Regions from separate parts of the Actimicrobium sp. CCI2.3 genome, predicted to be linked through region 3. Evidence: predicted binding sites of a transcription regulator. Region 3 holds the regulator's gene; each other region holds the start of a gene.
The links. Region 3 encodes HrcA, which represses chaperone genes, less so after heat shock. Its sites were predicted from a motif close to TTAGCACTCNNNNNNNNNGAGTGCTAA; they were not measured.
Positions count from the first base shown of each region.

Region 1: the regulator HrcA is predicted to act here: its motif matches at 5,743-5,769, upstream of rpoH (RNA polymerase sigma factor RpoH).
Region 2: the regulator HrcA is predicted to act here: its motif matches at 3,301-3,327, upstream of QN370_RS15495 (co-chaperone GroES).

Region 1 covers NZ_JASJWR010000002.1:105,069-113,040, forward strand. The annotation lists gene QN370_RS01775 (cytochrome c oxidase subunit 3) at 1-360, shown strand, start outside; gene QN370_RS01780 (twin transmembrane helix small protein) at 441-641, opposite strand; gene QN370_RS01785 (SURF1 family protein) at 735-1,457, shown strand; gene QN370_RS01790 (cytochrome C oxidase subunit I) at 1,444-2,070, shown strand; gene QN370_RS01795 (COX15/CtaA family protein) at 2,077-3,189, shown strand; gene cyoE (heme o synthase) at 3,213-4,100, shown strand; gene QN370_RS01805 (SCO family protein) at 4,106-4,729, shown strand; gene rpoH (RNA polymerase sigma factor RpoH) at 4,777-5,673, opposite strand; gene QN370_RS01815 (cell division protein FtsX) at 5,895-6,827, opposite strand; gene QN370_RS01820 (cell division ATP-binding protein FtsE) at 6,824-7,498, opposite strand; gene ftsY (signal recognition particle-docking protein FtsY) at 7,518-7,972, opposite strand, start outside.
Region 2 covers NZ_JASJWR010000028.1:20,277-28,248, reverse strand. The annotation lists gene QN370_RS15505 (hypothetical protein) at 1-813, opposite strand, end outside; gene groL (chaperonin GroEL) at 1,153-2,802, opposite strand; gene QN370_RS15495 (co-chaperone GroES) at 2,898-3,188, opposite strand; gene QN370_RS15490 (organic hydroperoxide resistance protein) at 3,592-4,011, opposite strand; gene QN370_RS15485 (MarR family transcriptional regulator) at 4,114-4,572, opposite strand; gene dacB (D-alanyl-D-alanine carboxypeptidase/D-alanyl-D-alanine-endopeptidase) at 4,664-6,064, shown strand; gene QN370_RS15475 (DUF427 domain-containing protein) at 6,156-6,446, shown strand; gene QN370_RS15470 (prolyl oligopeptidase family serine peptidase) at 6,485-7,972, shown strand, end outside.
Region 3 covers NZ_JASJWR010000025.1:34,821-42,792, forward strand. The annotation lists gene hemH (ferrochelatase) at 1-1,094, opposite strand, end outside; gene recN (DNA repair protein RecN) at 1,148-2,803, opposite strand; gene QN370_RS14480 (NAD kinase) at 2,868-3,788, opposite strand; gene QN370_RS14485 (HAD family hydrolase) at 3,877-4,599, shown strand; gene hrcA (heat-inducible transcriptional repressor HrcA) at 4,609-5,631, shown strand; gene fur (ferric iron uptake transcriptional regulator) at 5,682-6,110, opposite strand; gene QN370_RS14500 (outer membrane protein assembly factor BamE) at 6,193-6,810, shown strand; gene dapB (4-hydroxy-tetrahydrodipicolinate reductase) at 6,830-7,636, shown strand; gene uraH (hydroxyisourate hydrolase) at 7,647-7,972, opposite strand, start outside.

The DNA of each region.
Region 1 (7,972 bases), on a different contig from region 3:
ACCTTGTCGCATCACGCGATTCGCCTCGGCCATCGCATGCAAACTGCTGCGTGGTTGTTCGCAACAATCATGCTGGGTGCCGTATTCATGGGTTTTCAGGTTTATGAATACATGCATGCGTATTCGGAACTGAACCTGAAACTGACGTCCGGCATTTACGGTTCGACGTTCTTCATGCTGACCGGCTTCCATGGTTTTCACGTAACGCTCGGCGCGATCATGCTGTCCGTGATCCTGTATCGTGTGCTCAAAGGACACTTCACTGCCGACCAGCATTTTGGCTTTGAAGGTGCAGCGTGGTACTGGCACTTTGTCGACGTGGTCTGGCTCGGCTTGTATGTCGTGGTGTACTGGCTGTAACGCCATTGCCGATATTTCCCGGCCGTAAAAAAGCCGCACCTCGGTGCGGCTTTTTTACGGATGGCGCAAGCCGGCAAGTATCAGTGAATTCCGGTAGGCTGTATCCAACCCAGTTTGTAAGAGACCAGTAGCAAGACAAACATGGCGATCGAAAATCCGACCCGCATTGCCAGTGCATAAACGGTTCGGTTAGTTTTGCCCTTGTCCTTCATCAGGAATACGAATGCCGAGCCGAGGCTGCCGATGATGAGGATGAAGCCAATGGCGATGAGAATTTTCATGGAATGCAATCGTGCCGTTCCGGTACCCGCTTCCGACTGCGCAAAAACGCATGCAGAGCACCAAATAGTGGCCTGTGTTAAAAATTGATTGTAATGCGAATCCGATTCCACTTCCGCTTAATTCCCTTTGTCGCTGCCGCGTTGCTCGTGTTGCTAGGTGTCGTCCTCGCCCAATGGCAAACCCGTCGCGCCGCTGAAAAGCAGTCCATCGAGACGCAGCTGACGGCCCGTGCCTTGGCTCCGGTGATCACTCTCGGCACGTTGCCAGTGCAGGCCGACGAGCTTGAATACCGCCGCGTCAGCGTGCGCGGTCAGTTCGTCAGTGACTGGCCGGTCTATCTCGATAATCGGCCGCAAGATGGTCGTCCCGGGTTCTATGTCGTGATGCCATTTCGGATCGCAGGCAGCACCACGCATGTGCTGGTTGAGCGTGGCTGGATCGGGCTCAACAAGGCAAATCGGGCCATAATGCTGCCTTACCAGACCCCGACCGGCGAGCTTGAGATCAGTGGTACCGCGCGTCTCCATGCCGGTCGCGTGATGCAGTTGGGCAGTGCGGCTGAACTCAAGCCCGGCGCGCTATTACAGAACCTCGAGATAAGTGATTTGGCCAGGGCATCGAATCTGGCCATGCAACCGATATTGATCGAGCAGGCGACTACGCCCGACGTTGCGCAAGATGGCCTCATCCGTGACTGGCCAAAACCGTCAAATGGTATCGACATGCATCGCGGTTATGCATTCCAGTGGTATGCACTGGCTGTGATGGCTTTTCTTTTTTTTGTACTGACAGGATTCAGACGTGAACCAGACTGACCAAACCCCCACCCCTGCCGTGCCACCCATCAATCGTCAAGCATCGGGCCGCTGGAAACTGTTCGCCATCATCGGGGTCTGCGCCTTCCCGCTGGTCGCGTCGTATTTCACGTATTACGTGATCAAGCCTCAGGCACGCACCAACTATGGTGACTTCATCGATTACGTGACACATCCGATTCCGGCCGATCTGAACACCACGACGCTGGATGGCACACCGATGGAGCTGAAAGCGCTTGAGGGGAAGTGGATCATGCTGACGGTGGATGGTGGCGCTTGTGCCGACGCTTGCAGCAAGAAACTCTATGACATCCGCCAACTGAGAGTGGCGCAAGGGCGCGAGCGCGACCGGATTGAACGCGTCTGGCTGATTACCGACAAGGTGCCACTGGAAACGCTATTGATTCGTGAGTTCGACGGCACAGTCATGCTGCGATCGCGGGCTGATGCCGTGACCAGGTGGCTGCCAGCAGAAACCGGTGCCACGGCCGCCGATCACATTTACCTGATCGACCCGCTTGGCCGGTTGATGATGCGCTTTCCGAAAGATCGTGATCCCAACCTGATCAAGAAAGATCTTGGCAAGTTGCTCAAAGCTTCCAGTATAGGATAACGGGCGATGCTGATTCAACTAGCCATCATGGGTGTACTGGCAGCACTGTTGCCGCTGTCAATTGTCTGGGTGTCGGCCGATGCCGATAAATACCGCAAGCTGTCATGGGTCACACTGTTCCTGACTTTCGACCTGATCATTTTTGGCGGATTTACGCGCCTGACTGACTCCGGACTGGGTTGCCCTGACTGGCCCGGATGCTACGGGCACGCCAATCCGCTGCAGGCCCATGCCATGATCAGCGCGGCACAGACCGCCATGCCGGACGGTCCGGTAACAATTTTCAAAGCCTGGATCGAAATGACGCATCGTTACCTGGCCATGGGTGTCGGTGTCCTGATCGTGTCGCTGATGATGATTGCGTGGATCCGCTGGCTGAAGTCGGCGCGCAGCGACCAGCGGTTCTCACCGACGATGCCGACGCTGCTGTTTCTGTTCGTTTGCATGCAGGGCGCATTCGGCGCTTTTACGGTGACGATGAAGCTGCAACCGATCATCGTCACAGGACATCTGTTACTCGGGCTCGGGCTGTTGTCGATGCTGACCTGGCTCAATGCCCGCCAGCGTGCTCACCCTCCGGTCGCCATGCAGGCGTCCAGCCTGCGGTTACCGGTGCTGGTTGCCTCAGCACTGTTGCTGGTGCAATTGGCACTTGGTGGGTGGGTCAGTACCAATTATGCGGCGCTGGCGTGTACCGAGTTTCCACTGTGTCATGGGCACTGGTGGCCTGACATGGATTTCGAAAACGGCTTTGCGCTGTGGCGTAAACTGGGCATGACGGTCGATGGGGAGTTCCTGCCATTTCCGGCGCTGACAGCGATTCATTTCGTCCATCGCAGCTTTGCCTTCGTGGTGTTTGCGGTGCTTGGCTGGGTTGCCTGGCGCGCATCACGGATTGACGGGTTGCAGACGATAGGACGGGCAGTGCTGGCAGCGCTGGCCTTGCAACTGTGCACCGGGCTGGCTACCGTCTATTTCAACTGGCCGTTGGCGATCGCTGTCATGCACAATGCGGGCGCGGCATTACTGGTGCTGTTAGTGACCATGTTAAACTACAAAATCCGACTGGCGCATCAAGGCGCGCCAGCTTTTGCCACTCGCACGCCGTCGGCGTCCTGACAATTCCCCCAGACTCTCGCTGAATGACCACGCTGACTTCTTCTACGCCAAACCGATTTTCCCAGTACTGGGCGCTGACCAAACCACGAGTAACGCAGTTGGCGGTATTTTGCGCCGTCATCGGCATGTTTCTCGCGACGCCGGAGCTACCTGACTGGCGCATCGCTTTGCCTGCGACGATTGGTATCTGGTTGCTGGCCGGCGCTGCCTTCGCGGTCAACTGCCTCGTTGAGCGAGAGATCGACGCACGCATGGCGCGTACCGCACGGCGACCGATGGCGCGTGGTGACATTACGGTGCCGCAAACACTGGTTTTTTCCGGCGTGATCGGCGGTGCCGGCACCTGGACGCTGTACTACTTCGTCAATCCGCTGACCATGTGGCTGACCTTCGCCACCTTCGTCGGTTACGCGATTATTTATACGATTATCCTCAAGCCCGCGACCCCGCAGAACATCGTCATCGGCGGCTTGGCCGGCGCCATGCCACCGGCCCTCGGTTGGGCCGCGATCGCCAATGATGTGCCGATGCAGGCCTGGATTCTGGTGCTGATTATCTTCATCTGGACCCCACCGCATTTCTGGTCGCTGGCATTGTATCGGCGCGATGACTATGCCAAGTCCGGTTTGCCGATGCTGCCGATTACCCACGGGATGGTATTCACGCAGTTCCATATCTGGTTGTACACAATTGCATTGGTCGCAACCACTTTCCTGCCGTACGCGGTGAACATGAGTGGTCTGATCTATCTGGTCAGCGTGATTTTGCTGGACATTGTTTTTATGTGGTACGCCTGGCAGGTCTACAAACATTACACGGACCAGGTTTCCCGCAAGATGTTTGCCTATTCGATTCTGTACCTCGGATTGCTGTTTGCCGCGTTGCTAGTCGATCACTACTATAAGATTTGAACCTCATGCGCCTGATTCCTAGTCTTCTGCTACTCCTTTCCCTGACCGTCCTCGCCGGTTGCGAACAAAAGCAGTCCAGTGTCGGGGACATGAAATTTTCACCGGTTGATAGCCAGTTCAAGAATACCGATGTGACCGGTTTGCAATACGCGAAAGATTTTGCGTTGACCGATCACAATGGCAAGCCACGCACGCTGGCTGATTTCAAGGGCAAGGCCGTCCTGATATTTTTTGGTTATACGCAGTGCCCGGACGTTTGTCCGACCACGATGGCTGAAATGGCTGCCGTGATGAAAGAACTGGGTCCGCAAGCCGACAAGGTTCAGGTGTTGTTCGTGACGCTCGATCCTGAACGCGACACTGCAGAGTTGCTGTCCAAGTACGTACCTGCTTTTGATCCTCGTTTCCTCGGCCTGTACGGAGACATGGCGGCAACCGCTGCCGTAGCGAAGGAATTCAAGATCTTTTATCAAAAAGTCGACGGTAAATCTGCCGGTAGTTACACCATTGATCATACGGCGGGCAGCTACGTCTTTGATCCGCAAGGCCGGGTGCGGTTATTCGTCAAGCACGGTCAGGGTGCGGCACCGATTGCGCATGATATCAAGCTGCTATTGGACCAATCATAAAAAAAGGGCGCTTCCAAAAGCGCCCTTTTTTACTGGACAAGCCTGCTTTACGCGAAGGCGGCCAGCGTGCCTTTCATCTTCTTCAATGCAACGGCTTCGATCTGACGAATCCGCTCGGCCGATACGCCAAACTCCTTGGCAAGCTCATGCAGCGTCGCACCTGAACCATCGTCATTGGCGAGCCATCTTGCTTCGACAATACGACGCGAGCGTTCATCGAGCTTGTTCAGTGCTTGCGACAAGCCATCACTTTGTAGCCGGTCATATTGCTGCGCTTCCAGCACGTTGGTTGGTTCATTGCGGTCAGAAGACAGATAGGCGATCGGTGCGAACTTGTCATCTTCGTCATCCGTTGGCGCTTCCAGCGCGATGTCCCGGCCTGATAAACGGGTTTCCATCTCGATGACTTCTTCGCGCTTGACGTTGAGCGTCTGAGCCAATGCCTCGACCTGCGCTGGTGTCATCGAATCAAGACCTGTCTTGTGACTGCGCAAATTGAAAAATAATTTGCGCTGCGCCTTTGTCGTGGCGACTTTGACCAGGCGCCAGTTCTTCAGGATGTACTCGTGCATTTCAGCCTTGATCCAGTGCATTGCGTACGAGACTAATCGCACACCTTGATCAGGATCAAACCGTTTGACGGCTTTCATCAAGCCGATGTTACCTTCCTGAATAAGGTCAGCATGTGGCAAGCCGTAACCGAGGTAGCCGCGCGCAATCGAAACCACCAGACGCAAGTGCGATAGCACCATGCCTTGGGCTGCACCCAGATCGTTCTGGTCTCGCAGGCGGCGTGCCAGCGACATTTCTTCTTCGTGCGTGAGCATTGGCAAACGATTGACTGCCGAGATATAGGAATCGATATTGCCGAGGGTGCCGGTAAAACCGAGGGCCAGAGCGTTGCCTGGCGCGACCGTTGCGGTTTCAGTTGCTGTTGTTTTCATTAGTTCTCCTTGCTTCCTTAAGAGGAAAAGACCAGTTATCGAGACAAACCGGCCGCTACACAGAGCATCTTAGCACTCTGACAGGATGAGTGCTAATGGCTATAGCGGAAGTTCCGGATAGTGTCAGGCTATGGAGTGACGTCAGGTTGTGCCGTTTGTCGTTCACGGATTTGAACAGATTGAGGCAATGAAGTTGCAATAGTCTTGTTGTCGAAATGTTGTCAGCGTGTATCAGGCGACGACAGATGTCGCGACACTGACAACACCGCACCTGCCACGCCGAGCAAGGCACCTAGTCCTAGCAACAGCGAGGAAGCGAGCGGACCCAGCGATACCAGCATGAATTCTGACGCATAAAGCCGGGCGAATTCGGCCACTGCTGCATTAATTGGCCGCAACACCAATGCCACTGACGCCATGGCAAGGCCCGCAGCAAAGAAGCCGAGCAAGGCACCGGTGTAATAGAACGGACGATAAATGAAAGAGTCGGTGGCGCCAACTAACTGCGATACAGAAATTTCATCGCGTTGCGTCAACACTTGCAGACGAATCGTATTGAAAACCACCGTCACCACGACGATGCCGAGTGTACTGGCCAGGATCACGAGTACGACACTCAGCAAGTGGACCAGTGCCGACAGACGCTTGATCCAGGCCGAGTCGACCTGGACATGCTCTACGCCAGCCAGTTTCTGCAGGCTGGCCGCGACGGTATCGATCGCACCGGCATCAACGGCATTGTCAAAGCTTGGCAGCTTGATCAGATAGCCGTCTGGTAGCGGGTTGGTACCCAGTATGTCCACCGACTCGGAAAAGCCAGATTGCTGCTTGAGCATGTCGAGGGCTTTTTCGCGCGGCAGGAACTCGACTTTACCGGGATGCTTGCTCTCTTCCAGAACCCGGCGAATCGTCTTGCCGAGCGCGAGTGCGTCATCGCGTGACACGGCCATGTCAATGAAGACACTGATTTCCGGTTCGACCACCAGTTGCCCGGACATTGGCCGAAGATTTTCCAGCACGGTCAGGCCGGTCAGTGGCAGGGCGAAGGCGATCGCAATGACCACGGCATTGATCAGGAAGCTCGCTGGCGCTGCAACCGCGTTGCGGTACGCCTGACGTAATGCGTAGCCGTGTTGCCTCAGCCAGGTATTCATGCGGTGGTCCTTGCTGGCCAGCTATCAACCAGCTGGCCTTGTTTCAGATAAATGACGCGGGCTGCGGTACCAAGAATTTGTTCATCGTGCGATGAGATGACACAAGTCACCCCGGCACCATGAAATGACTTCAGCGCGTCGAGTACCTGGTTGGCGCTGTCGCGGTCAAGGTTGGCGGTGGGTTCGTCAGCCAGGATGATTTGCGGCCGGTTGACGATGGCGCGGGCAATGGTCACGCGTTGCTGTTCACCGCCCGACAGCGACAGCGGGGCGGCCAGTGCCTTGTCCAGCAAGCCGACCCGTTCCAGTGCGGCACTGGCACGCCTTGTTGCATCGGCGCGGCTTGCACCACAGACAAGCAGCGGTAGCATTACATTGGCCAGTACGGTGCGGTCGGGTAACAGGCGCTGCTGTTGCAGGATCAATCCCAGATTACGTCGCAGGTAGGGCAGGCCGGCACGACTGAGTTTTCCGATATCCTGGCCGTGCACGCTCACCTTGCCGCTGCTTGGCCGCTCGATTGCGGCGATCAATTTGAGTAACGTCGATTTGCCTGCTCCGGAGGGACCGGCGAGGAACACCATCTCGCCATCGGCGATGTCGAGCGTGATGTCGGACAGCGCGACCGCGTTACCGGGATAGTGTTTGGAAACCTGTTGAAATTCGATCATGGGAGCAGAAAGGGTGGCCTTAGTCAGTTGCTTCGCCTAGCAGGGCGGTGACGAATTCATCAGCGTTAAACGGTTGCAGGTCTTCAATTTGTTCGCCGACGCCAATGAAGTACACCGGTATCGGCCGGGTTCGGGCGATCGCAGCCAATACGCCACCCTTGGCCGTGCCATCGAGTTTGGTGACGACCAGACCGGTCAAGCCGAGTGCGTCATCGAAGGCCTTGACTTGCATCAGTGCGTTCTGGCCGGTATTGCCATCGATGACCAGCAAAATTTCATGTGGTGCGCTCGGCATGGCTTTGGCGATCACGCGTTTGATTTTTTTGAGCTCTTCCATCAGGTGCAACTGGGTAGGCAGCCGGCCTGCGGTATCGATCATCACTACATTGGTCTTTTTCGCCTGGGCCGAGTGCACCGCGTCAAATGCCACCGCTGCCGGATCACCTGACTCCTGGGCGATCACCGCGACATTGT
Region 2 (7,972 bases), on a different contig from region 3:
ATTGTCGAGCAGCCCTTCTTTTTCAAGGTCCTTGCCCAGTGTCCCGAGGAAATTGCGATAACTCGTTGTGGTCGCCTCATGGGTTTCAAACGCACGGTCGAGATTGATCAGATCATGAATGGCTTCCTCCCTTCCCATGCGTTCACCGCGTAGTGCCAGCTTTCGCTCAACGGCCGCCAGTTCGGGTTGGCCGAGTTCGTGCAATTGCTTGCCGATGCGCTGTGCCGTTTCTTCGGCAGCATCTTTGAACGCATTGCGCGCATGCGGGTTGCCGTCGACCACCACGGCAAAGCAGCAGCCGTGCTCATCACGAAAGGTGTGCAGCACCAGCACCGTATGACTGCGCGGAAGTGCACTGCCGCCTTCGTGCGCAGCGAGCATGCCGAGAAGGCTCAAGCTCACCGGGCCGTGTTTGGCAACCAGCGCTTCGATATCATTGACAGCAGGGTTGTGATGAACCACCAGAGCAGGTTGCGTCGTTGCCTCCGGGGCCAGCTTGGTGACGACTGCGCGTTGCAAGTTGCAGGTATCCGTCAGCGCCAGGTGTTCGCGATTGAAAGCGAAGCTGCTGGAGGCGGCTTTGGTCGCTGGCATCGATTGGAGTGATTCCAGAATCGCTTGCGATACGATTCCGCGTCGGGCTGTTTTTTGTGACGGGGAAGAGCGCCCAGGCAAGCTGGAAGGCGTTGCAAATTGTTGAAGTGCGCGGGCATAGCCGCTGGCAACGAGGCGATTGATCTTGTCGCCAAGACTGTGTTGATTCGGTGGCTGGCACAGGGTTGGTGGGGGTAGTCTAGTGATGGTTGAAAACATCGTATTCTCCTTGTGAAGCATCCTGATAGAAGCGCTTCTGCGTGTTGCAGGCAGAAGTGCGTTGGGCGATAACGCGGGCACCGCAACGGTGTCGCGTGCTGAACCGGCAATAAGGGACTTGCGCGGGTGGGCGGCGTTATGTGGCCAGAGGATGAACACGGGTTCCGTTATTAACGGGGGAGATCAGGCTCTTTCGATGGTCGCTTGATGATTGTTTGATGCGGATTAAATCTCAGGTGCGACAAGACGCAAAAAAGCCTGCATGGCGATGAACCATGCAGGCTTTTTAATTGCAGTACAGCAGCGCTTCGGTAGCTTTCCGAAGCGCTGCCATCGACATTACATCATGCCGTCCATACCACCCATGCCGCCCATACCACCCATGCCGCCGCCCATGCCGCCGGCTGGCTTGTCTTCGGCCAGTTCGCAGACCATGCAGTCGGTTGTCAGCATCAGGGATGCGATCGAAGCGGCGTTTTGCAGTGCCGAACGCGTGACCTTGGCTGGATCCAGAACACCCATTTCGACCATATCGCCGTAGGTGCCGTTGGCCGCGTTGTAACCGTAGTTACCCGTGCCTTCGAGGACGCGTGCAACCACAACTGAGGCTTCTTCGCCAGCGTTTTGCACGATCATGCGCAGTGGCTCTTCCATGGCGCGCAGGACAATCTTGATACCGGCTTCCTGGTCAGGATTGTCGCCTTTGACGTTGATGTTGGCACGTGCGCGCAGCAGGGCAACGCCACCGCCAGGAACAATACCTTCTTCCACGGCAGCGCGGGTAGCGTGCAGTGCATCTTCGACACGGGCTTTCTTTTCTTTCATTTCGACTTCGGTGGCAGCGCCAACCTTGATCACTGCAACACCGCCGGCCAGTTTGGCAACGCGCTCTTGCAGTTTTTCACGGTCGTAGTCCGAGGTCGCTTCTTCGATCTGGACACGCACTTGCTTGACGCGTGCTTCGATCGCCACAGCTTGACCAGCGCCGTCGATGATAGTGGTGTTTTCCTTGCCGATTTCGATACGCTTGGCTTGGCCCAGATCTTCCAGCGTGATCTTTTCCAGTGTCAGGCCGACTTCTTCAGCGATGACTTGACCACCGGTAAGGATGGCGATGTCTTCGAGCATGGCTTTACGACGATCGCCAAAACCTGGTGCCTTGACAGCACAGGTCTTCAGGATGCCGCGGATGTTGTTGACAACCAGGGTTGCCAGCGCTTCGCCTTCGATGTCTTCTGCGATGATCAGCAGTGGACGACCGGCCTTGGCGACTTGTTCCAGCACCGGAAGAAGGTCACGGATGTTGGAGATTTTTTTGTCGCACAGCAGGATGAACGGATTGTCCAGTGTTGCGGTCTGCTTTTCTGGATTGTTGATGAAGTACGGGGACAGATAGCCGCGGTCGAACTGCATGCCTTCGACGATGTCGAGTTCGTCGTTCAGGGATTTGCCGTCTTCAACAGTGATGACGCCTTCCTTGCCGACTTTTTCCATCGCTTCAGCGATACGCTCGCCGATCGAGTAGTCCGAGTTTGCCGAGATCGCGCCAACTTGAGCGATTTCTTTGGTCGTCGTGCATGGCTTGGCGATCTTGGCCAGTTCTTCGACGGTCGCTGCAACAGCCTTGTCGATGCCGCGCTTCAGATCCATCGGGTTCATGCCGGCGGCAACGAACTTCATGCCTTCGCGGACAATCGCTTGTGCCAGCACGGTGGCGGTCGTGGTGCCGTCGCCGGCGTTGTCGCTGGTGCGGGAAGCAACTTCCTTGACCATTTGCGCGCCCATGTTCATGAGCTTGTCTTTGAGTTCGATTTCCTTGGCGACCGAGACACCATCCTTGGTCACGGTCGGGGCACCGAACGAGCGCTCCAGCACGACGTTACGGCCTTTAGGGCCCAGGGTGACCTTGACTGCGTTGGCCAGAATGTTGACGCCTTCGACCATGCGTGCACGGGCGGCGTCGCCGAAAATAACTTCTTTAGCTGCCATGTTTATAGCTCCTTGAATTCAGTTGGGATTGCGTTGCGCCGGGTTCCGACCAACGCAGGACATCGTGGACCAGTCGTTTTGACCGGTCAGCAACATCACTTTTGAACGATTGCCATGATGTCTTCTTCGCGCATGACCAGCAATTCGTCGCCGGCGATCTTGACTGCCTGGCCCGAATATTTACCGAACAAAACGCGATCACCGACTTTGACATCCAGCGGACGGACTTTGCCATCTTCCAGAATTTTGCCGTTACCAACGGCGAGCACTTCGCCCTGGTCCGGTTTTTCAGCAGCTGCTTCAGGGATGATGAGGCCGGACGCAGTTTTTGTTTCCTGGTCGAGGCGTTTGACGATGACGCGATCGTGCAGTGGACGAAGGTTCATGAAAACTCCTTAAAGTTCAGTGGGTTACGATTGTTTTGCGGCAATACTGCTGCAAAGATGACTTCACTGCGCAGCATTACCGCACCAGAAAAGTGGAACGCCGGGGGAGTTGTTAGCACTCTCTCCCGACGAGTGCTAAGTATATGGGCGACATGTTTGTTTTTCAAGCGGGGTCGGTGAGAAAGAGTCATTGCCTGATGCCACCGGCATCGATTCCGGGGCACACGCTTGGCTTGCGCCATTGCGCAAAAAGGATGGCGGCGTTGACGCGCGGTCGTGCCGGCTGTCTTTTCGAGAAGTCTTCACAAGACAAAACGGCTGGTCGCGGAGAACAATCCGGGACCAGCCGTGATGGTGATACGTGATTGACGTCGGAGTGACGCGCCAGACCTGTCAGGTCCTATCAGACCAGTACGATCTTCACATCCACATTGCCGCGGGTAGCGTTCGAATACGGGCAGACTTCGTGGGCCTTGTCGACCAGCGTTTGTGCCGTGGCTTTGTCCATGCCTGGAATGCTGATGTTCAGGGTGACGGCGATGCCGAAACCGCCCTTGTCGTTCGGGCCGATGCCAACTTCAGCGTGGATCGACGTGTCTGCCGGCACGGCGACCTTGGTTGCATTGCCAACGAATTTCATTGCGCCGATGAAGCAGGCCGAATAACCGGCTGCGAACAGTTGCTCCGGGTTGGTACCATCGCCGCCGGCACCGCCCATTTCTTTTGGTGTGCTCAGCTTCAGGTCGATATGCTTGTCGCTGCTGATCGAACGGCCTTCACGGCCGCCGGTAGACGTGGCTTCTGCGGTATAGATGATTTGCATGGTTTTTCCAATGTGGGTTAGTGCGGCATCGATGTCGATGGCGTGCCATAATTTAACTCACAATTAGATTGTGTGCAATTTAATTGTTTAAAATCTAGATTGCTATTCCTTGCTGCCGATCAGATCGTCCCGTATCTGCAGCAGTTGCGAGCGCATGCCGACCAGCGTGGTCGGCGTCTTGCCGCTGGCGCAGACGATTTGCTCCGGTATGCCCTGGGCTTTCCGTTTGAGCAGACGGCCTTCGCGGGTCAGGGTGATCCGGACCTGACGTTCGTCGATATCGTCACGCGTACGCATGACCAGTGCCAGTATCTCGAGGCGTTTGAGCAGCGGTGTCAGCGTGCCCGAGTCGAGGAAAAGTTTTTCGCCAATATGCTTGACCAGTACATCGTCTTTTTGCCAAAGTACCAGCATCACCAGGTATTGCGGATAGGTGATGCCGAGTTTTTCGAGGAACGGTTTGTAGGTCTTGGTCATTGCCAGCGAGGCCGAATACAGCGCGAAGCAGAACTGGTTATCCAGTGCCAGCATATCGTCAGCGGCGAGTGGAGCGGAGGGCATAGAGTTTCCTTGATCAGACGGAGAGTGGCGCATGGGATAATCGGTTGTTATGTTTATCTGGCGATATGGTTGTAATGCTATGCGAATTCTGATGAGACTCCAAGTTGTGCTGGTCACTTTGTTGCTGGCCGGTACAGCACATGCCGGATTGCCGGGGCCGGTTGCCGCGGCGTTCAAGCGCGCGGGCATCGCGCCGTCGGGTGTCGGCATCGAGGTGGTCGATATGGCGAGTGGCCGTAACGTGCTCAGCCTCAATCCCGAGCTACCCCTCAATCCGGCTTCGACCATGAAGTTGCTGACCACCAGTGCCTCTCTCGATTTGCTTGGCCCCGCCTACAGTTTTACCACCGAGGCCTACCGGCGCGGCACACTCCGGGACGGGCAGTTGCAGGGCGATCTGATCTTGCGCGGCAGCGGCGACCCCAAACTCGTCATCGAGAATTTCTGGCTCTTTTTGCGCAAGATCCGGGCCCAGGGCGTGCGCGACATTCGTGGCAATCTGGTGCTTGATCGCAGCGCCTTCGATGACACGGTGACCGATCCTGCGCTGTTTGATGGCGATCCGCTGAAGGCCTATAACGTGGGTCCCGATGCGCTGCTGCTGAACTTCCATGCACTGGCGGTCAGCTTCATGCCGGATCGCGAGCAGGGCGTGGTGAAGGTCAGGCTGGACCCGGCGTTAAACGGTTACGCGATACGTCCGCCGCAGCTCACCAGCGGCGAGTGCATCGGCGACTGGCGCGCGCCGATCAGCGCCACGCTTGATGCGGCCGGTGCCAGTTTTGATGGCCCCTATGCGCTGGGTTGTGGCGAAAAATCCTGGCAACTATCCCCGTATCAGCTGAGCAGGAACCGGTATCTGGAGCTGGTCTTCCGCCAGCTCTGGACCGAGCTGGGGGGCACGTTCGATGGCAGCGTCATCGATGGTGTCGTGACGACGGATGCGGTGGCCGTGGCGCAGTGGGAGTCGCCGTCGATGCCCGAGCTGATCCGGGACGTCAACAAGTTCAGCAATAACGTGATGGCGCGTCAGTTGTTTCTGACGCTGGGCCGCACGGTGCCGTTGCAGCCGGCCAGCATCGCGGCCAGTCGCAGTGCGATCGCCGGATGGCTCGCCGCCAGGCAGATCGACGCGACCGGCCTGATACTGGAAAACGGTGCGGGGTTGTCGCGGCTCGAACGGATTTCGTCACGCACGCTGGGCGCATTGCTGATGGCCGCTTACCGGGCACCGACGATGCCGGAATTCATCTCGTCGCTGCCGCTGGTTGGTTACGACGGCACCATGCGCAAGCGCTTGCGCTTCGACGGCGTGTCCGGCCATGCACACATCAAGACCGGCAGCCTGCAGAACGTGCGCAGCATTGCCGGCTATGTGCAGACGGCATCCGGCAAACAGGTTGCCGTGGTCTGCCTGATCAATGATCCGAATGCCGCGCGCGGTGGCGAAGCGCAGGATGCCTTGCTGCAGTGGGTGTTTGAAAACAAATAGAAAAGTCGGCCACAATTCTGATCAGACAGGACTCGGCACATCAGCGTGGCGTGTGTTATTTTTGCTCACCCATCACTGATACGGAGCTCTTATGCCAACCGCTACCTGGAACGGCGCAGTTATTGCGCAAGCTGATTCTTCCGCCGTCGAACTCGTCGAGGGCACCACGTATTTTCCGCTTGCTGCGGTCCATCAGGAGTACCTGGCACCTAGCGAAAAACACACCGTCTGCGGCTGGAAGGGAACGGCAAGCTATTACGATCTCGTCGTCGATGGCAAGGTCAATGCCGATGCGGCGTGGTTCTACCCGGAGCCAAAAGACGAAGCCAAGCAAATTGCCGGCTATGTCGCTTTCTGGCGAGGTGTGCAGGTCACGGCGTGATCCGGCCACTCGGTCATGCGGCGGTGCTGGTGTCGGCGATGTCAATGCAAGGTGCCATGGCACAGCAGTGCCCGGCTGGTTTGCCAATGACGTATCCGGTCAGTAAAACGGTCGATCAGGTCGATGACTATCACGGCATCAAGGTCGCCGATCCGTACCGCTGGCTGGAAGACAGCAACAGTGCTGCGACGCACGACTGGATCGCTGCGCAAAACCAGCTGACGCAGTCGTATTTGTCCGAGATTCCGGCGCGCAGCGCGATCCGGGAGCGCCTGACCACGCTCTGGAATTACGAGCGCTACAGTGTGCCGTTTCGCGAGAGCGGTCGCTATTTCATCAGCCGTAATGATGGTCTGCAAAGCCAGGCCGTGCTCTACACGATGGCCGAACTCGATGACGTCCCGCGCCTGCTGCTCGATCCGAACACGCTGGCCGCCGACGGCACCGTCGCACTGGCCGGCATGGCGGTGAGTCCGGATGGCCGTTATCTGGCCTACGGTACCGCGGCTTCCGGATCGGACTGGAATACCTGGAAGATTCGTGACATCGACAGCGGCAAGGATCTGGCTGACGAACTGGCGTGGGTGAAGTTTTCCGGTGCGTCATGGAGCAAGGACGGCAAGGGATTTTTTTACAGCCGCTACGATGCGCCGAGCGAAGCGACCAAGCTGGCCGAAGCGAATTATTTTCAGAAGCTCTACTACCATCAGATCGGCACGCTGCAAAGCGCCGACGTGCTCGTCTACGACCGTCCCGATCACAAGGATTGGGGTTTCGATGGCAGGGTCACCGATGATGGCAAGTATCTGATCATCACGATCTGGCAGGGCACCGAGCGCAAATCTCGGGTCTATTACAAGGATCTGGCCGTTGCCGGGAATCCGGTCTTGCCGTTGCTGGATGCCTTCGACGCGGCCTACAGTTTCATCGACAACAATGGTCCGGTATTTCTGTTCCGCACGGACAAGGAGGCGCCGCGCAGCCGTATCGTTGCCATCGATGTGCGCAAGCCGGGCATGGCCGACTGGAAAGAGCTGGTGCCGCAAGCGGCCGAAACGCTGCTATCGGCCAACCTGGTCGGCGAGCGGATCATTGGTAGTTACCTGCAGGACGCCCACAGCCAGATCAAGGTATTCGACCTGAACGGCACTTTTCAACATGACGTGGCGTTGCCGGGTCTGGGCACGGCGTCTGGTTTCGGTGGCAAGCGCGATGAGGCGACGACCTATTATTCGTACACCGGCTTCACGACGCCGACCACGATTTACCGCTATGACATTGCCAGCGATACCAGCAGCGTGATTCGTCAGCCCAAGGTCGCCTTTGACCCGACTGACTACGAGACGCGCCAGGTTTTTTATCGCAGCAAGGATGGCACGCGCGTGCCGATGTTCATCGTCAACCGCAAAGGCATCAAGCTCGACGGCAGCAACCCGACTTATCTGTACGGCTATGGTGGCTTTAATATTTCGCTGACGCCGGCGTTTTCGGTCGCCAATCTGGCCTGGATGGAGATGGGCGGCGTC
Region 3 (7,972 bases):
CCCAGGCGGCGAGCTTCGTTGGCGGCGATGACGTTCTGGGCGCTGTCGGCTTCTTTGTCGGCGTCGCTTTGCTGTGTCGGCCAGCCTTGCAGATGACGCGCGGTAATCGTGGCCAGTGCGCCAACCCAGGAGGGCGCTTCATTGACACACGGGATGTAATGGAATTCCTTGCCACCGGCTTCGAGGAAGTCGTGCTTGGCTTCCAGCGAGATTTCTTCCAGCGTTTCGAGGCAGTCGCTCGTGAAACCCGGACACATGATGTCAACCCGCTCAAGCCCGTCTTTCGCCAGTTGCACGAGAGTCGGGGCGGTGTATGGCTGCAACCATTCGGCCTTGCCGAAGCGCGACTGGAACGTCACCAGCAATTCGTCCTGCGTCAGCCCCAGCGCCGTCCGCAGCAGCCGCGCGGTCTTGTAGCACTCGCAGTGGTAGGGATCACCCAGCAGCAGGGTGCGCTTGGGTACGCCATGAAAACTCAGCACCAGCTTGTTGCCACGCCCGTTACTTTGCCAGTGCGTCAGCACGGACTCCTTCAAGGCGGCGATATAAGCCGGATCATCGTGGTAATGCTTGATAAAACGCAGCTCGGGAATATTGCGCACGGTGCGATAGTGACTGGTCACCGCATCGAAGATGGATGCGGTCGTGGTCGCCGAATATTGCGGGTAGGCGGGCACGATCAGAATCCGGTCGCATCCTTCGACCTGCAATGCATTGAGCACATCGGGTAACGACGGATTGCCGTAGCTCATTGCGTAGCGAACTTCCACGGCATGCCCCTGCTCGCCAAGGTAGCCGCGCAGCATGGTTGACTGTTTTTCCGTGTGGACTTTCAGCGGCGATCCTTCCTTGGTCCAGATCAGCGCATATTTGGCCGCCGACTTGCTGGCGCGGATCGGCAAAATGATGCCGTTCAGGATCAGCCACCAGATCGCACGCGGAATTTCCACCACGCGCGGATCGGACAAGAATTGCTTGAGGTAACGGCGCACCGACGGCGCATCGGCTTCGTCGGGCGTGCCGAGATTAACCAGCACAACGGCCGTCTTGACGGCGCTGCCGTGGGTGTACTCGGGGGCTTTGTTGAATGCCATTGCGATGTTGCCTTTGAAGAGTGTGAGAGCGAAGGTCGGATGAATTCGGTGGATCAGGACGCCAGCAGTTCGCGGGCATGCTTGCGCGTGGTGGCGGTAATTTCGATGCCGCCCAGCATGCGGGCGATTTCTTCGACACGCGACTTGTTGTCGAGCGACGCGATGCGCGAGACGGTCTTGCCAGCGGCATTGAACTTGCTGACCTGCAGATGCTGATTGGCCTGGCTGGCGACTTGCGGCAAATGCGTCACGCACAGCACCTGACGTTCCTGCCCGAGTTTTTTCAGCAGACGTCCGACCACTTCGGCAACGCCGCCGCCAATGCCGCTGTCGACTTCATCGAAGATCAGCGTCGGTGTCGAAGTGGCCGTCGAGGCGATCACCGAAATGGCCAGCGCGATACGCGCCAATTCACCGCCCGACGCCACCTTGGCCAATGGTCGCGGCAAGCTGCCGGCATGACCGGCGACCAGAAATTCGATCTGTTCGATACCGAACACAGCCGGTGCACACGGTACCAGCGCGACTTCAAAACGCCCGCCAGCCATGCTCAGTTCCTGCATCGCGCTGGTCACGGCATCGCCGAGTACTCGGGCCGCTTTGGTTCGTGCCGCCGATAATTTTTTTGCCAGGACGAGATAGGCATCCTTGAGCTTTTCTTCCTGGGCGCGCAACGCATCGAGGTCGCTGGCATCGGCCAACTGGCGCAGTTGCGCCGACAGCGACGCGAACTCCTGCGGCAACTCTTCCGGCGTCACATGAAATTTGCGTGCCGTTGAATGCAGGTCGCTCAGTCGCTGCTCGACTTGCTGCAGGCGACGCGGATCGAGTTCGAGCCGACCAAGATAATCATTGAGCGCATAGACCGCCTCCTGCAACTGGATACGCGCCGGCTCCAGCAAATCGAGCACCGGCTTGAGGCCCTCATCGATATCGGCCAGCTTGCCCAGACGTAGATTGAGCGCGGTCAGTTGCGACAGCATCGGTACGGCATCGGATTCGGATTCGGAGATCGCGGTCAGCGCCTCCTGCGCACCGTCAATCAGACTCGCGGCGTGCGACAGACGGCTATGTTCGGTGGTGATCTCGGCCCACTCGCCCTCCTTCGCGGCGAGCTTGTCGAGTTCGCCGACCTGCCATTCGAGCCGTTCGCGTTCGAGCAGCACGTTCTTGGCATTGACCTCGAATTCTTCGCGCTGCTTGCCGACGGCACGCCAGGTTTTGTAAGCCGCACCCACGGCCCTGACCTGTTCCTGCAGGCTTGCCTGGGTATCGAGTAACTGGCGTTGTGCCTCGGTCTTGAGTAGCGATTGATGCGCATGCTGGCCGTGGATATCGACCAGCAATTCGCCCAGATCTCGCAACTGTGTCGCGGTGGCGGCAATGCCGTTGATGTAGGCTTTCGAGCGACCGGCATTGTCAATGACCCGGCGCAACAACACACCGCCGTCCGGACTGGCGAAGTCGTGCGCGGCGAGCCAGAGATCGGCTTCGGCATAAGTCGAATAGTCGGCGCTGATATCGGCTTTGGCAGCCCCATCGCGCACCACGCTGGCGTCGCCGCGCCCGCCCAATGCCAGCGCCAAGGCATCAATCAGGATTGATTTGCCAGCACCGGTCTCTCCGGTCAGGACTGAAAACCCGGCGGAAAAATCCAGCTCGATCAAGTCAACGATAACGAAGTCACGGATGGTCAGGGTGCGCAGCATGGTGATTCTTTTCAGGTGGGCCGCAGGCGTGGTCAGGGACTCACGGGCGGCGTGATCGGAGCGGCTATTTTAGTCGGCCTTCCACCGACGGGTACTCATTCCAGTGCAACTTCTCGCGCAACGTATCGTAATAACTCCAGCCGGGCGGATGCAGGAAGGTGATCGTGTGGGCTGAACGGCGGATCACGATGCGGTCATGCAGTTGCAGACTGGCCAGCGACTGCATGTCGAAATTGACGCTGGTATCGCGGCCACTGATGACGGTGATGACAATTTCGCTGTAGTCAGGCAGCACGATGGGCCGGTTCGACAGCGCATGCGGCGCAATGGGCACCAGCACGATGCCACCCAGACTTGGATGCAGCAACGGACCGCCGGCCGACAGCGAGTAGGCGGTCGAGCCGGTCGGCGTCGCCACGATCAGGCCATCGGAACGCTGGTTGTACATGAAGTGACCATCGACATCGACGCGCAGTTCGACCATGCCGGAACCGGTGCCGCGCGAGACCACCACGTCATTGAATGCCAGCGCATCGAAGATCGGCTTGCCCTCGCGATAGACCACCCCTTCGAGCAGACTGCGGCGCTCGGACTCGATTTTTCCATCGAGCATGGCCGTCAACAGCGGCATCATCCGGTCCAGCGGAATATCGGTCATGAAACCGAGCCGGCCCTGGTTGATGCCAATGAGCGGGATATCGAACGGTGCGAGCTGGCGGGCAATGCCCAGCATCGTGCCATCGCCGCCGACGACGATCGCCGCATCGACGCTGGTGCCGATCTGTTCGGGCGTCATTTGCGGATATGCGGTCATCCCGGTCGACAGCGCCGTCTCGTGTTCAAGTATCACGACATGACCGGTGGCGACCAGGAAATCAGCAATCTCGCACAGTGATTGCGCAATGCCCGCCGCAGTCGGTTTGCCGACGATGGCGATCGTTTTTAGCGGAGGGACCGGCAAGCCGGATGGAATGGGGAGCGACATGACTCGGATTAGACCATAATTTGCCGCCCACTTGAAGTAAGCCGACAGTGGACCAACCTCTGTATTTCATCCGGAAGAAAATCACGCCATGCAACCAGCACCGATCAAGGCAGTTCTGTTCGACCTCGACGATACGCTGTGGCCTATCGTGCCAACCATTATTCGCGCCGAAACCCTGCTGTTCGACTGGCTGCGCGAGTTCGCGCCCGCGGTCGCGCGCGACCACAGCATAGAAACCCTGCGCGCACGTCGCATGACACTGATGGAACAAGAACCGCGCTACCGGATCGACCTGCCCGGCCTGCGCCACGCCGGGTTGACCGAAGCATTCCATGCCAGCGATGCCGATCCGGTCCACATCGATGGTGCAATGGCCATCTTCAATGAGGCCCGCAATGCCGTGGTTCCGTACGACGATGTCACGCCCGCGCTGGAACGACTGGCCCGTCAAGTGTCACTGGGCACGATCTCGAACGGGTCGGCCGACCTCGTCGCAATCGGGCTGGCCGGTCACTTCCGTGTCTCGATCGCCGCCCATCAGTTCGGAAGCGCGAAACCCGACCCGGCGATTTTCCAGGCCGCCTGCGCAGCGCTCGATGTCGATCCCGCCGAAGCGGTGTATGTCGGCGACGATCCGCATCTCGATGTCGTCGGTGCCCAAAAAGCCGGCTTGCGCGCGGTCTGGATGAACCGCTTCGACCGCGTGTTACCGGACCATATCCGTCCTGATGCGAGTTGCACCAGCCTGCTCGAACTGGAACACTGGCTAGCTGGCCGGATAATGCTGGTCGCACCTCCCATCGCTCGTTAAAATACTCAAATGCAACTAGACGCCCGTGCCCAAACCCTGCTGAAAACTCTGGTCGAACGCTATATTGCGGACGGCCAGCCACTTGGCTCGCGCGCGCTGGCCAAGATTTCCGGTCTCGACCTGTCGCCCGCAACCATCCGCAACATCATGGCCGACCTCGAAGAAATGGGCTTCGTCTCCAGTCCGCATACCTCTGCCGGACGCGTGCCGACACCGCGCGGCTACCGGATTTTTGTCGATACGCTGCTGACCGTCGATGCGATCGACGAAAGCCTGCTTGAAGCGCGGTTGCAAACACGCCTGCAGAGTGGCTCGTCGCAGAAAGTCATTGCCAGTGCGGCACAAGTGCTGTCGTCGCTCTCGCAATTCGCCGGCGTGGTGCTGACGCCGCGCCGCGAATCCGTGTTCCAGCAAATCGAATTCCTGCGCTTGTCAGAAAAACGCGTGCTGCTGGTGATCGTTGCGCCCAATGGCGACGTCCAGAACCGGCTGCTGCTGAGCGATGTTGACTACACGCCGTCGCAGCTGGTCCAGGCCGCCAATTTCATCAACCTTCACTACGGCGGGCTGAGTTTCAGCGATGTACGCAACCGGCTGCAAAACGAACTGCGCCAACTGCGCGACGACATGACGCCGCTGATGCAAGCAGCGGTCGAAGTCGGAAGCGATGCGATGGCAGACAACAGCGATGAAGTGATTATTTCAGGCGAGCGCAACCTGCTGAGCGTCAATGAACTCTCATCGAACATGACTTCGCTGCGCAAACTGTTCGACCTGTTCGAGCAAAAAACCAGCCTGCTCCAGTTGCTCGATTTATCCAGTCGCGCCACCGGCGTGCAGATTTTCATTGGCGGGGAGTCGAGCCTGGTACCACTCGATCAAATGAGTATCGTCACGGCACCGTACGAGATCAACGGTCGCGTGGTCGGCACGCTAGGCGTGATCGGCCCGACGCGGATGGCCTACGAGCGCGTGATCCCGATTGTCGATATCACGGCGAAGTTGTTGTCGAGTGCGTTGAGTCATTCTTAATCTCGGTGCGCGCGTAGGCAGGATGAAGTGTCGTAGGGTACGCGACCAGTTTAAGCGCGGTGCACGCAATCCTGCTTCGTACAATGCCCATACAACGCCAGCGAATGGTCGGCAATCGTAAAGCCGCGATCAATGGCTACTTTCTGCTGACGCAGCTCAATATCTTCGTCGTAAAACTCTTCGACCATCCCGCAGTCGAGGCAAACCAGATGATCATGATGGCTGCCTTCGTTCAGTTCAAAGACCGCCTTGTTGGTTTCAAAGTGGTTGCGATTCAATAAGCCGGCCTGCTCGAACTGGGTCAGCACGCGGTACACGGTCGCGAGGCCGACATCCATGTTTTCGGTCAGCAGGATTTTGTAGACATCTTCGGCGCTGAGGTGGCGTACACCGCTGTTGTGGAAGATATCCAGGATTTTCAGGCGCGGGAGCGTGGCCTTGAGGCCGCTGGCGCGAAGGTCAGCTGGATTGTTGGACATGTTCTTGGCTAGGTAATGGGTAACTGCTTTATGATATAGCGCTTTGGCGCTTCGGCTCAATCAATCGAGATTCTCAATGCACATGCTGCCCCCCGTTTTCTCCCGCCCTACCGCTCGTCCTGCCCTGCCTGGCATCGCTTTAACGGGCTTGTTGAGCATCGCACTACTGGCCGGATGCGCGTCCAAAAATCCGCTGATGGAAGCACCGGCCGGCATGGCTGCCGCACCGTCCAGCGCAGCGACGACCGATACCACGACCGACACGGCCAGTGCCGCTACCGCCAATGCCGGACTGAAACGGACTACACCGGCCAGCGCCCGCCGCTTCCTCGGCATCCTGTCGCCGTATCGCATCGATATCCCGCAAGGCAATTTTGTGTCCGAAGAAATGGTCCTGCAACTCAAGGAAGGCATGACGCAAGACCAGGTGCGCTTTGCATTGGGTACGCCACTGATTGCCGATATCTTCCATGCCGACCGCTGGGACTACGTGTTCCGGATGCTCAAGCGTAACGACGAAGTGCTATCGAGCCGCGTCACCGTGTTCTTCAAGGATGGCGTCGTGAGCCGCTTTGAAGGCGGCAATTTGCCAACCGAAGTCGACTACCTCGAAATCCTGGCCGGCGGCGTGCCGGAAAAAACCAAGCCGCTGGCCCCTGCGGTTCCGGTGGCTCCGTCGTCAGCCCGTCAGCCGCAATAACGTTTCCAGGACCATCGCCATGACTGAATTGAAAATCGCCATCGCCGGCGCCTCCGGGCGCATGGGTCGCATGCTGGCCGAAACCATTCTCGGCGCTACCGACCTGCGCCTGACTGGCGCACTCGATGTCGCCTCCGCACCAGCCATCGGAACCGACGTCACCGCTTTCCTCGGCAAGTCCAGCGACGTCGCCATTTGCGCGACGCTCCCCGAGGGCCTCGCCGATGCCGATATCCTGATCGACTTCACCCGTCCGGAAGGTACGCTGGAACATCTGGCGTACTGCGCCCAGCATGGCATCAAGATGGTAATCGGCACCACCGGCTTCGACGCGGCCGGCAAGGCCGCGATCACCGCGGCAGCCGAGCGCACGGCAATCGTGTTTGCGCCCAACATGAGTGTTGGCGTGAACGTCACGATGAAGTTGCTTGAAATGGCCGCGAAGAGTTTTTCGGAAGGCTACGATATCGAAATCATCGAAGCCCATCACCGCATGAAAGTCGATGCGCCGTCCGGCACGGCGCTGCAAATGGGCGAAGTCATCGCCAACACGCTGGGTCGCAACCTCGATGACGTCGGCGTGTTTGCACGTCACGGCGTCACCGGCGAACGCGATCCGTCATCGATCGGGTTTGCCACCATCCGCGGCGGCGATATCGTCGGCGATCATACGGTGCTGTTTGCCGGCATCGGCGAGCGCGTCGAGATTTCGCACAAGTCGTCTAGCCGCGTCACGTATGCCCACGGCAGCTTGCGCGCCGCCCGCTTTCTGGCCGACAAAACGACCGGTCTGTTCGACATGCAGGATGTGCTAGGCCTGCGCTAATCAGGACAGATCAGCTGCCGCGATAGGTCGAGTACGCCCACGGCGAGACCAGCAACGGCACATGATAATTCTCGGCCGGGTTGGCGATACCGAAGGCCAGCGTGACCCGGTCGACAAAGCGCGGCAGCGGCACCACGATGCCTTGCGCCTCGAAGTAATCCCCCGCACCAAACACCAGTTCGTACGAACCTGCCAGCAACGCGTCGCCTGCCAGAAGCGGCGCGTCACATCGCCCGTCGCTGTTGGTGACGACACGGCGCAGCAAACGCCGCCCGGCCGATTCGATTGCGTGCAATTCAATGACGACACCGGCTGCCGGTGTGCCGCTGGTGATAT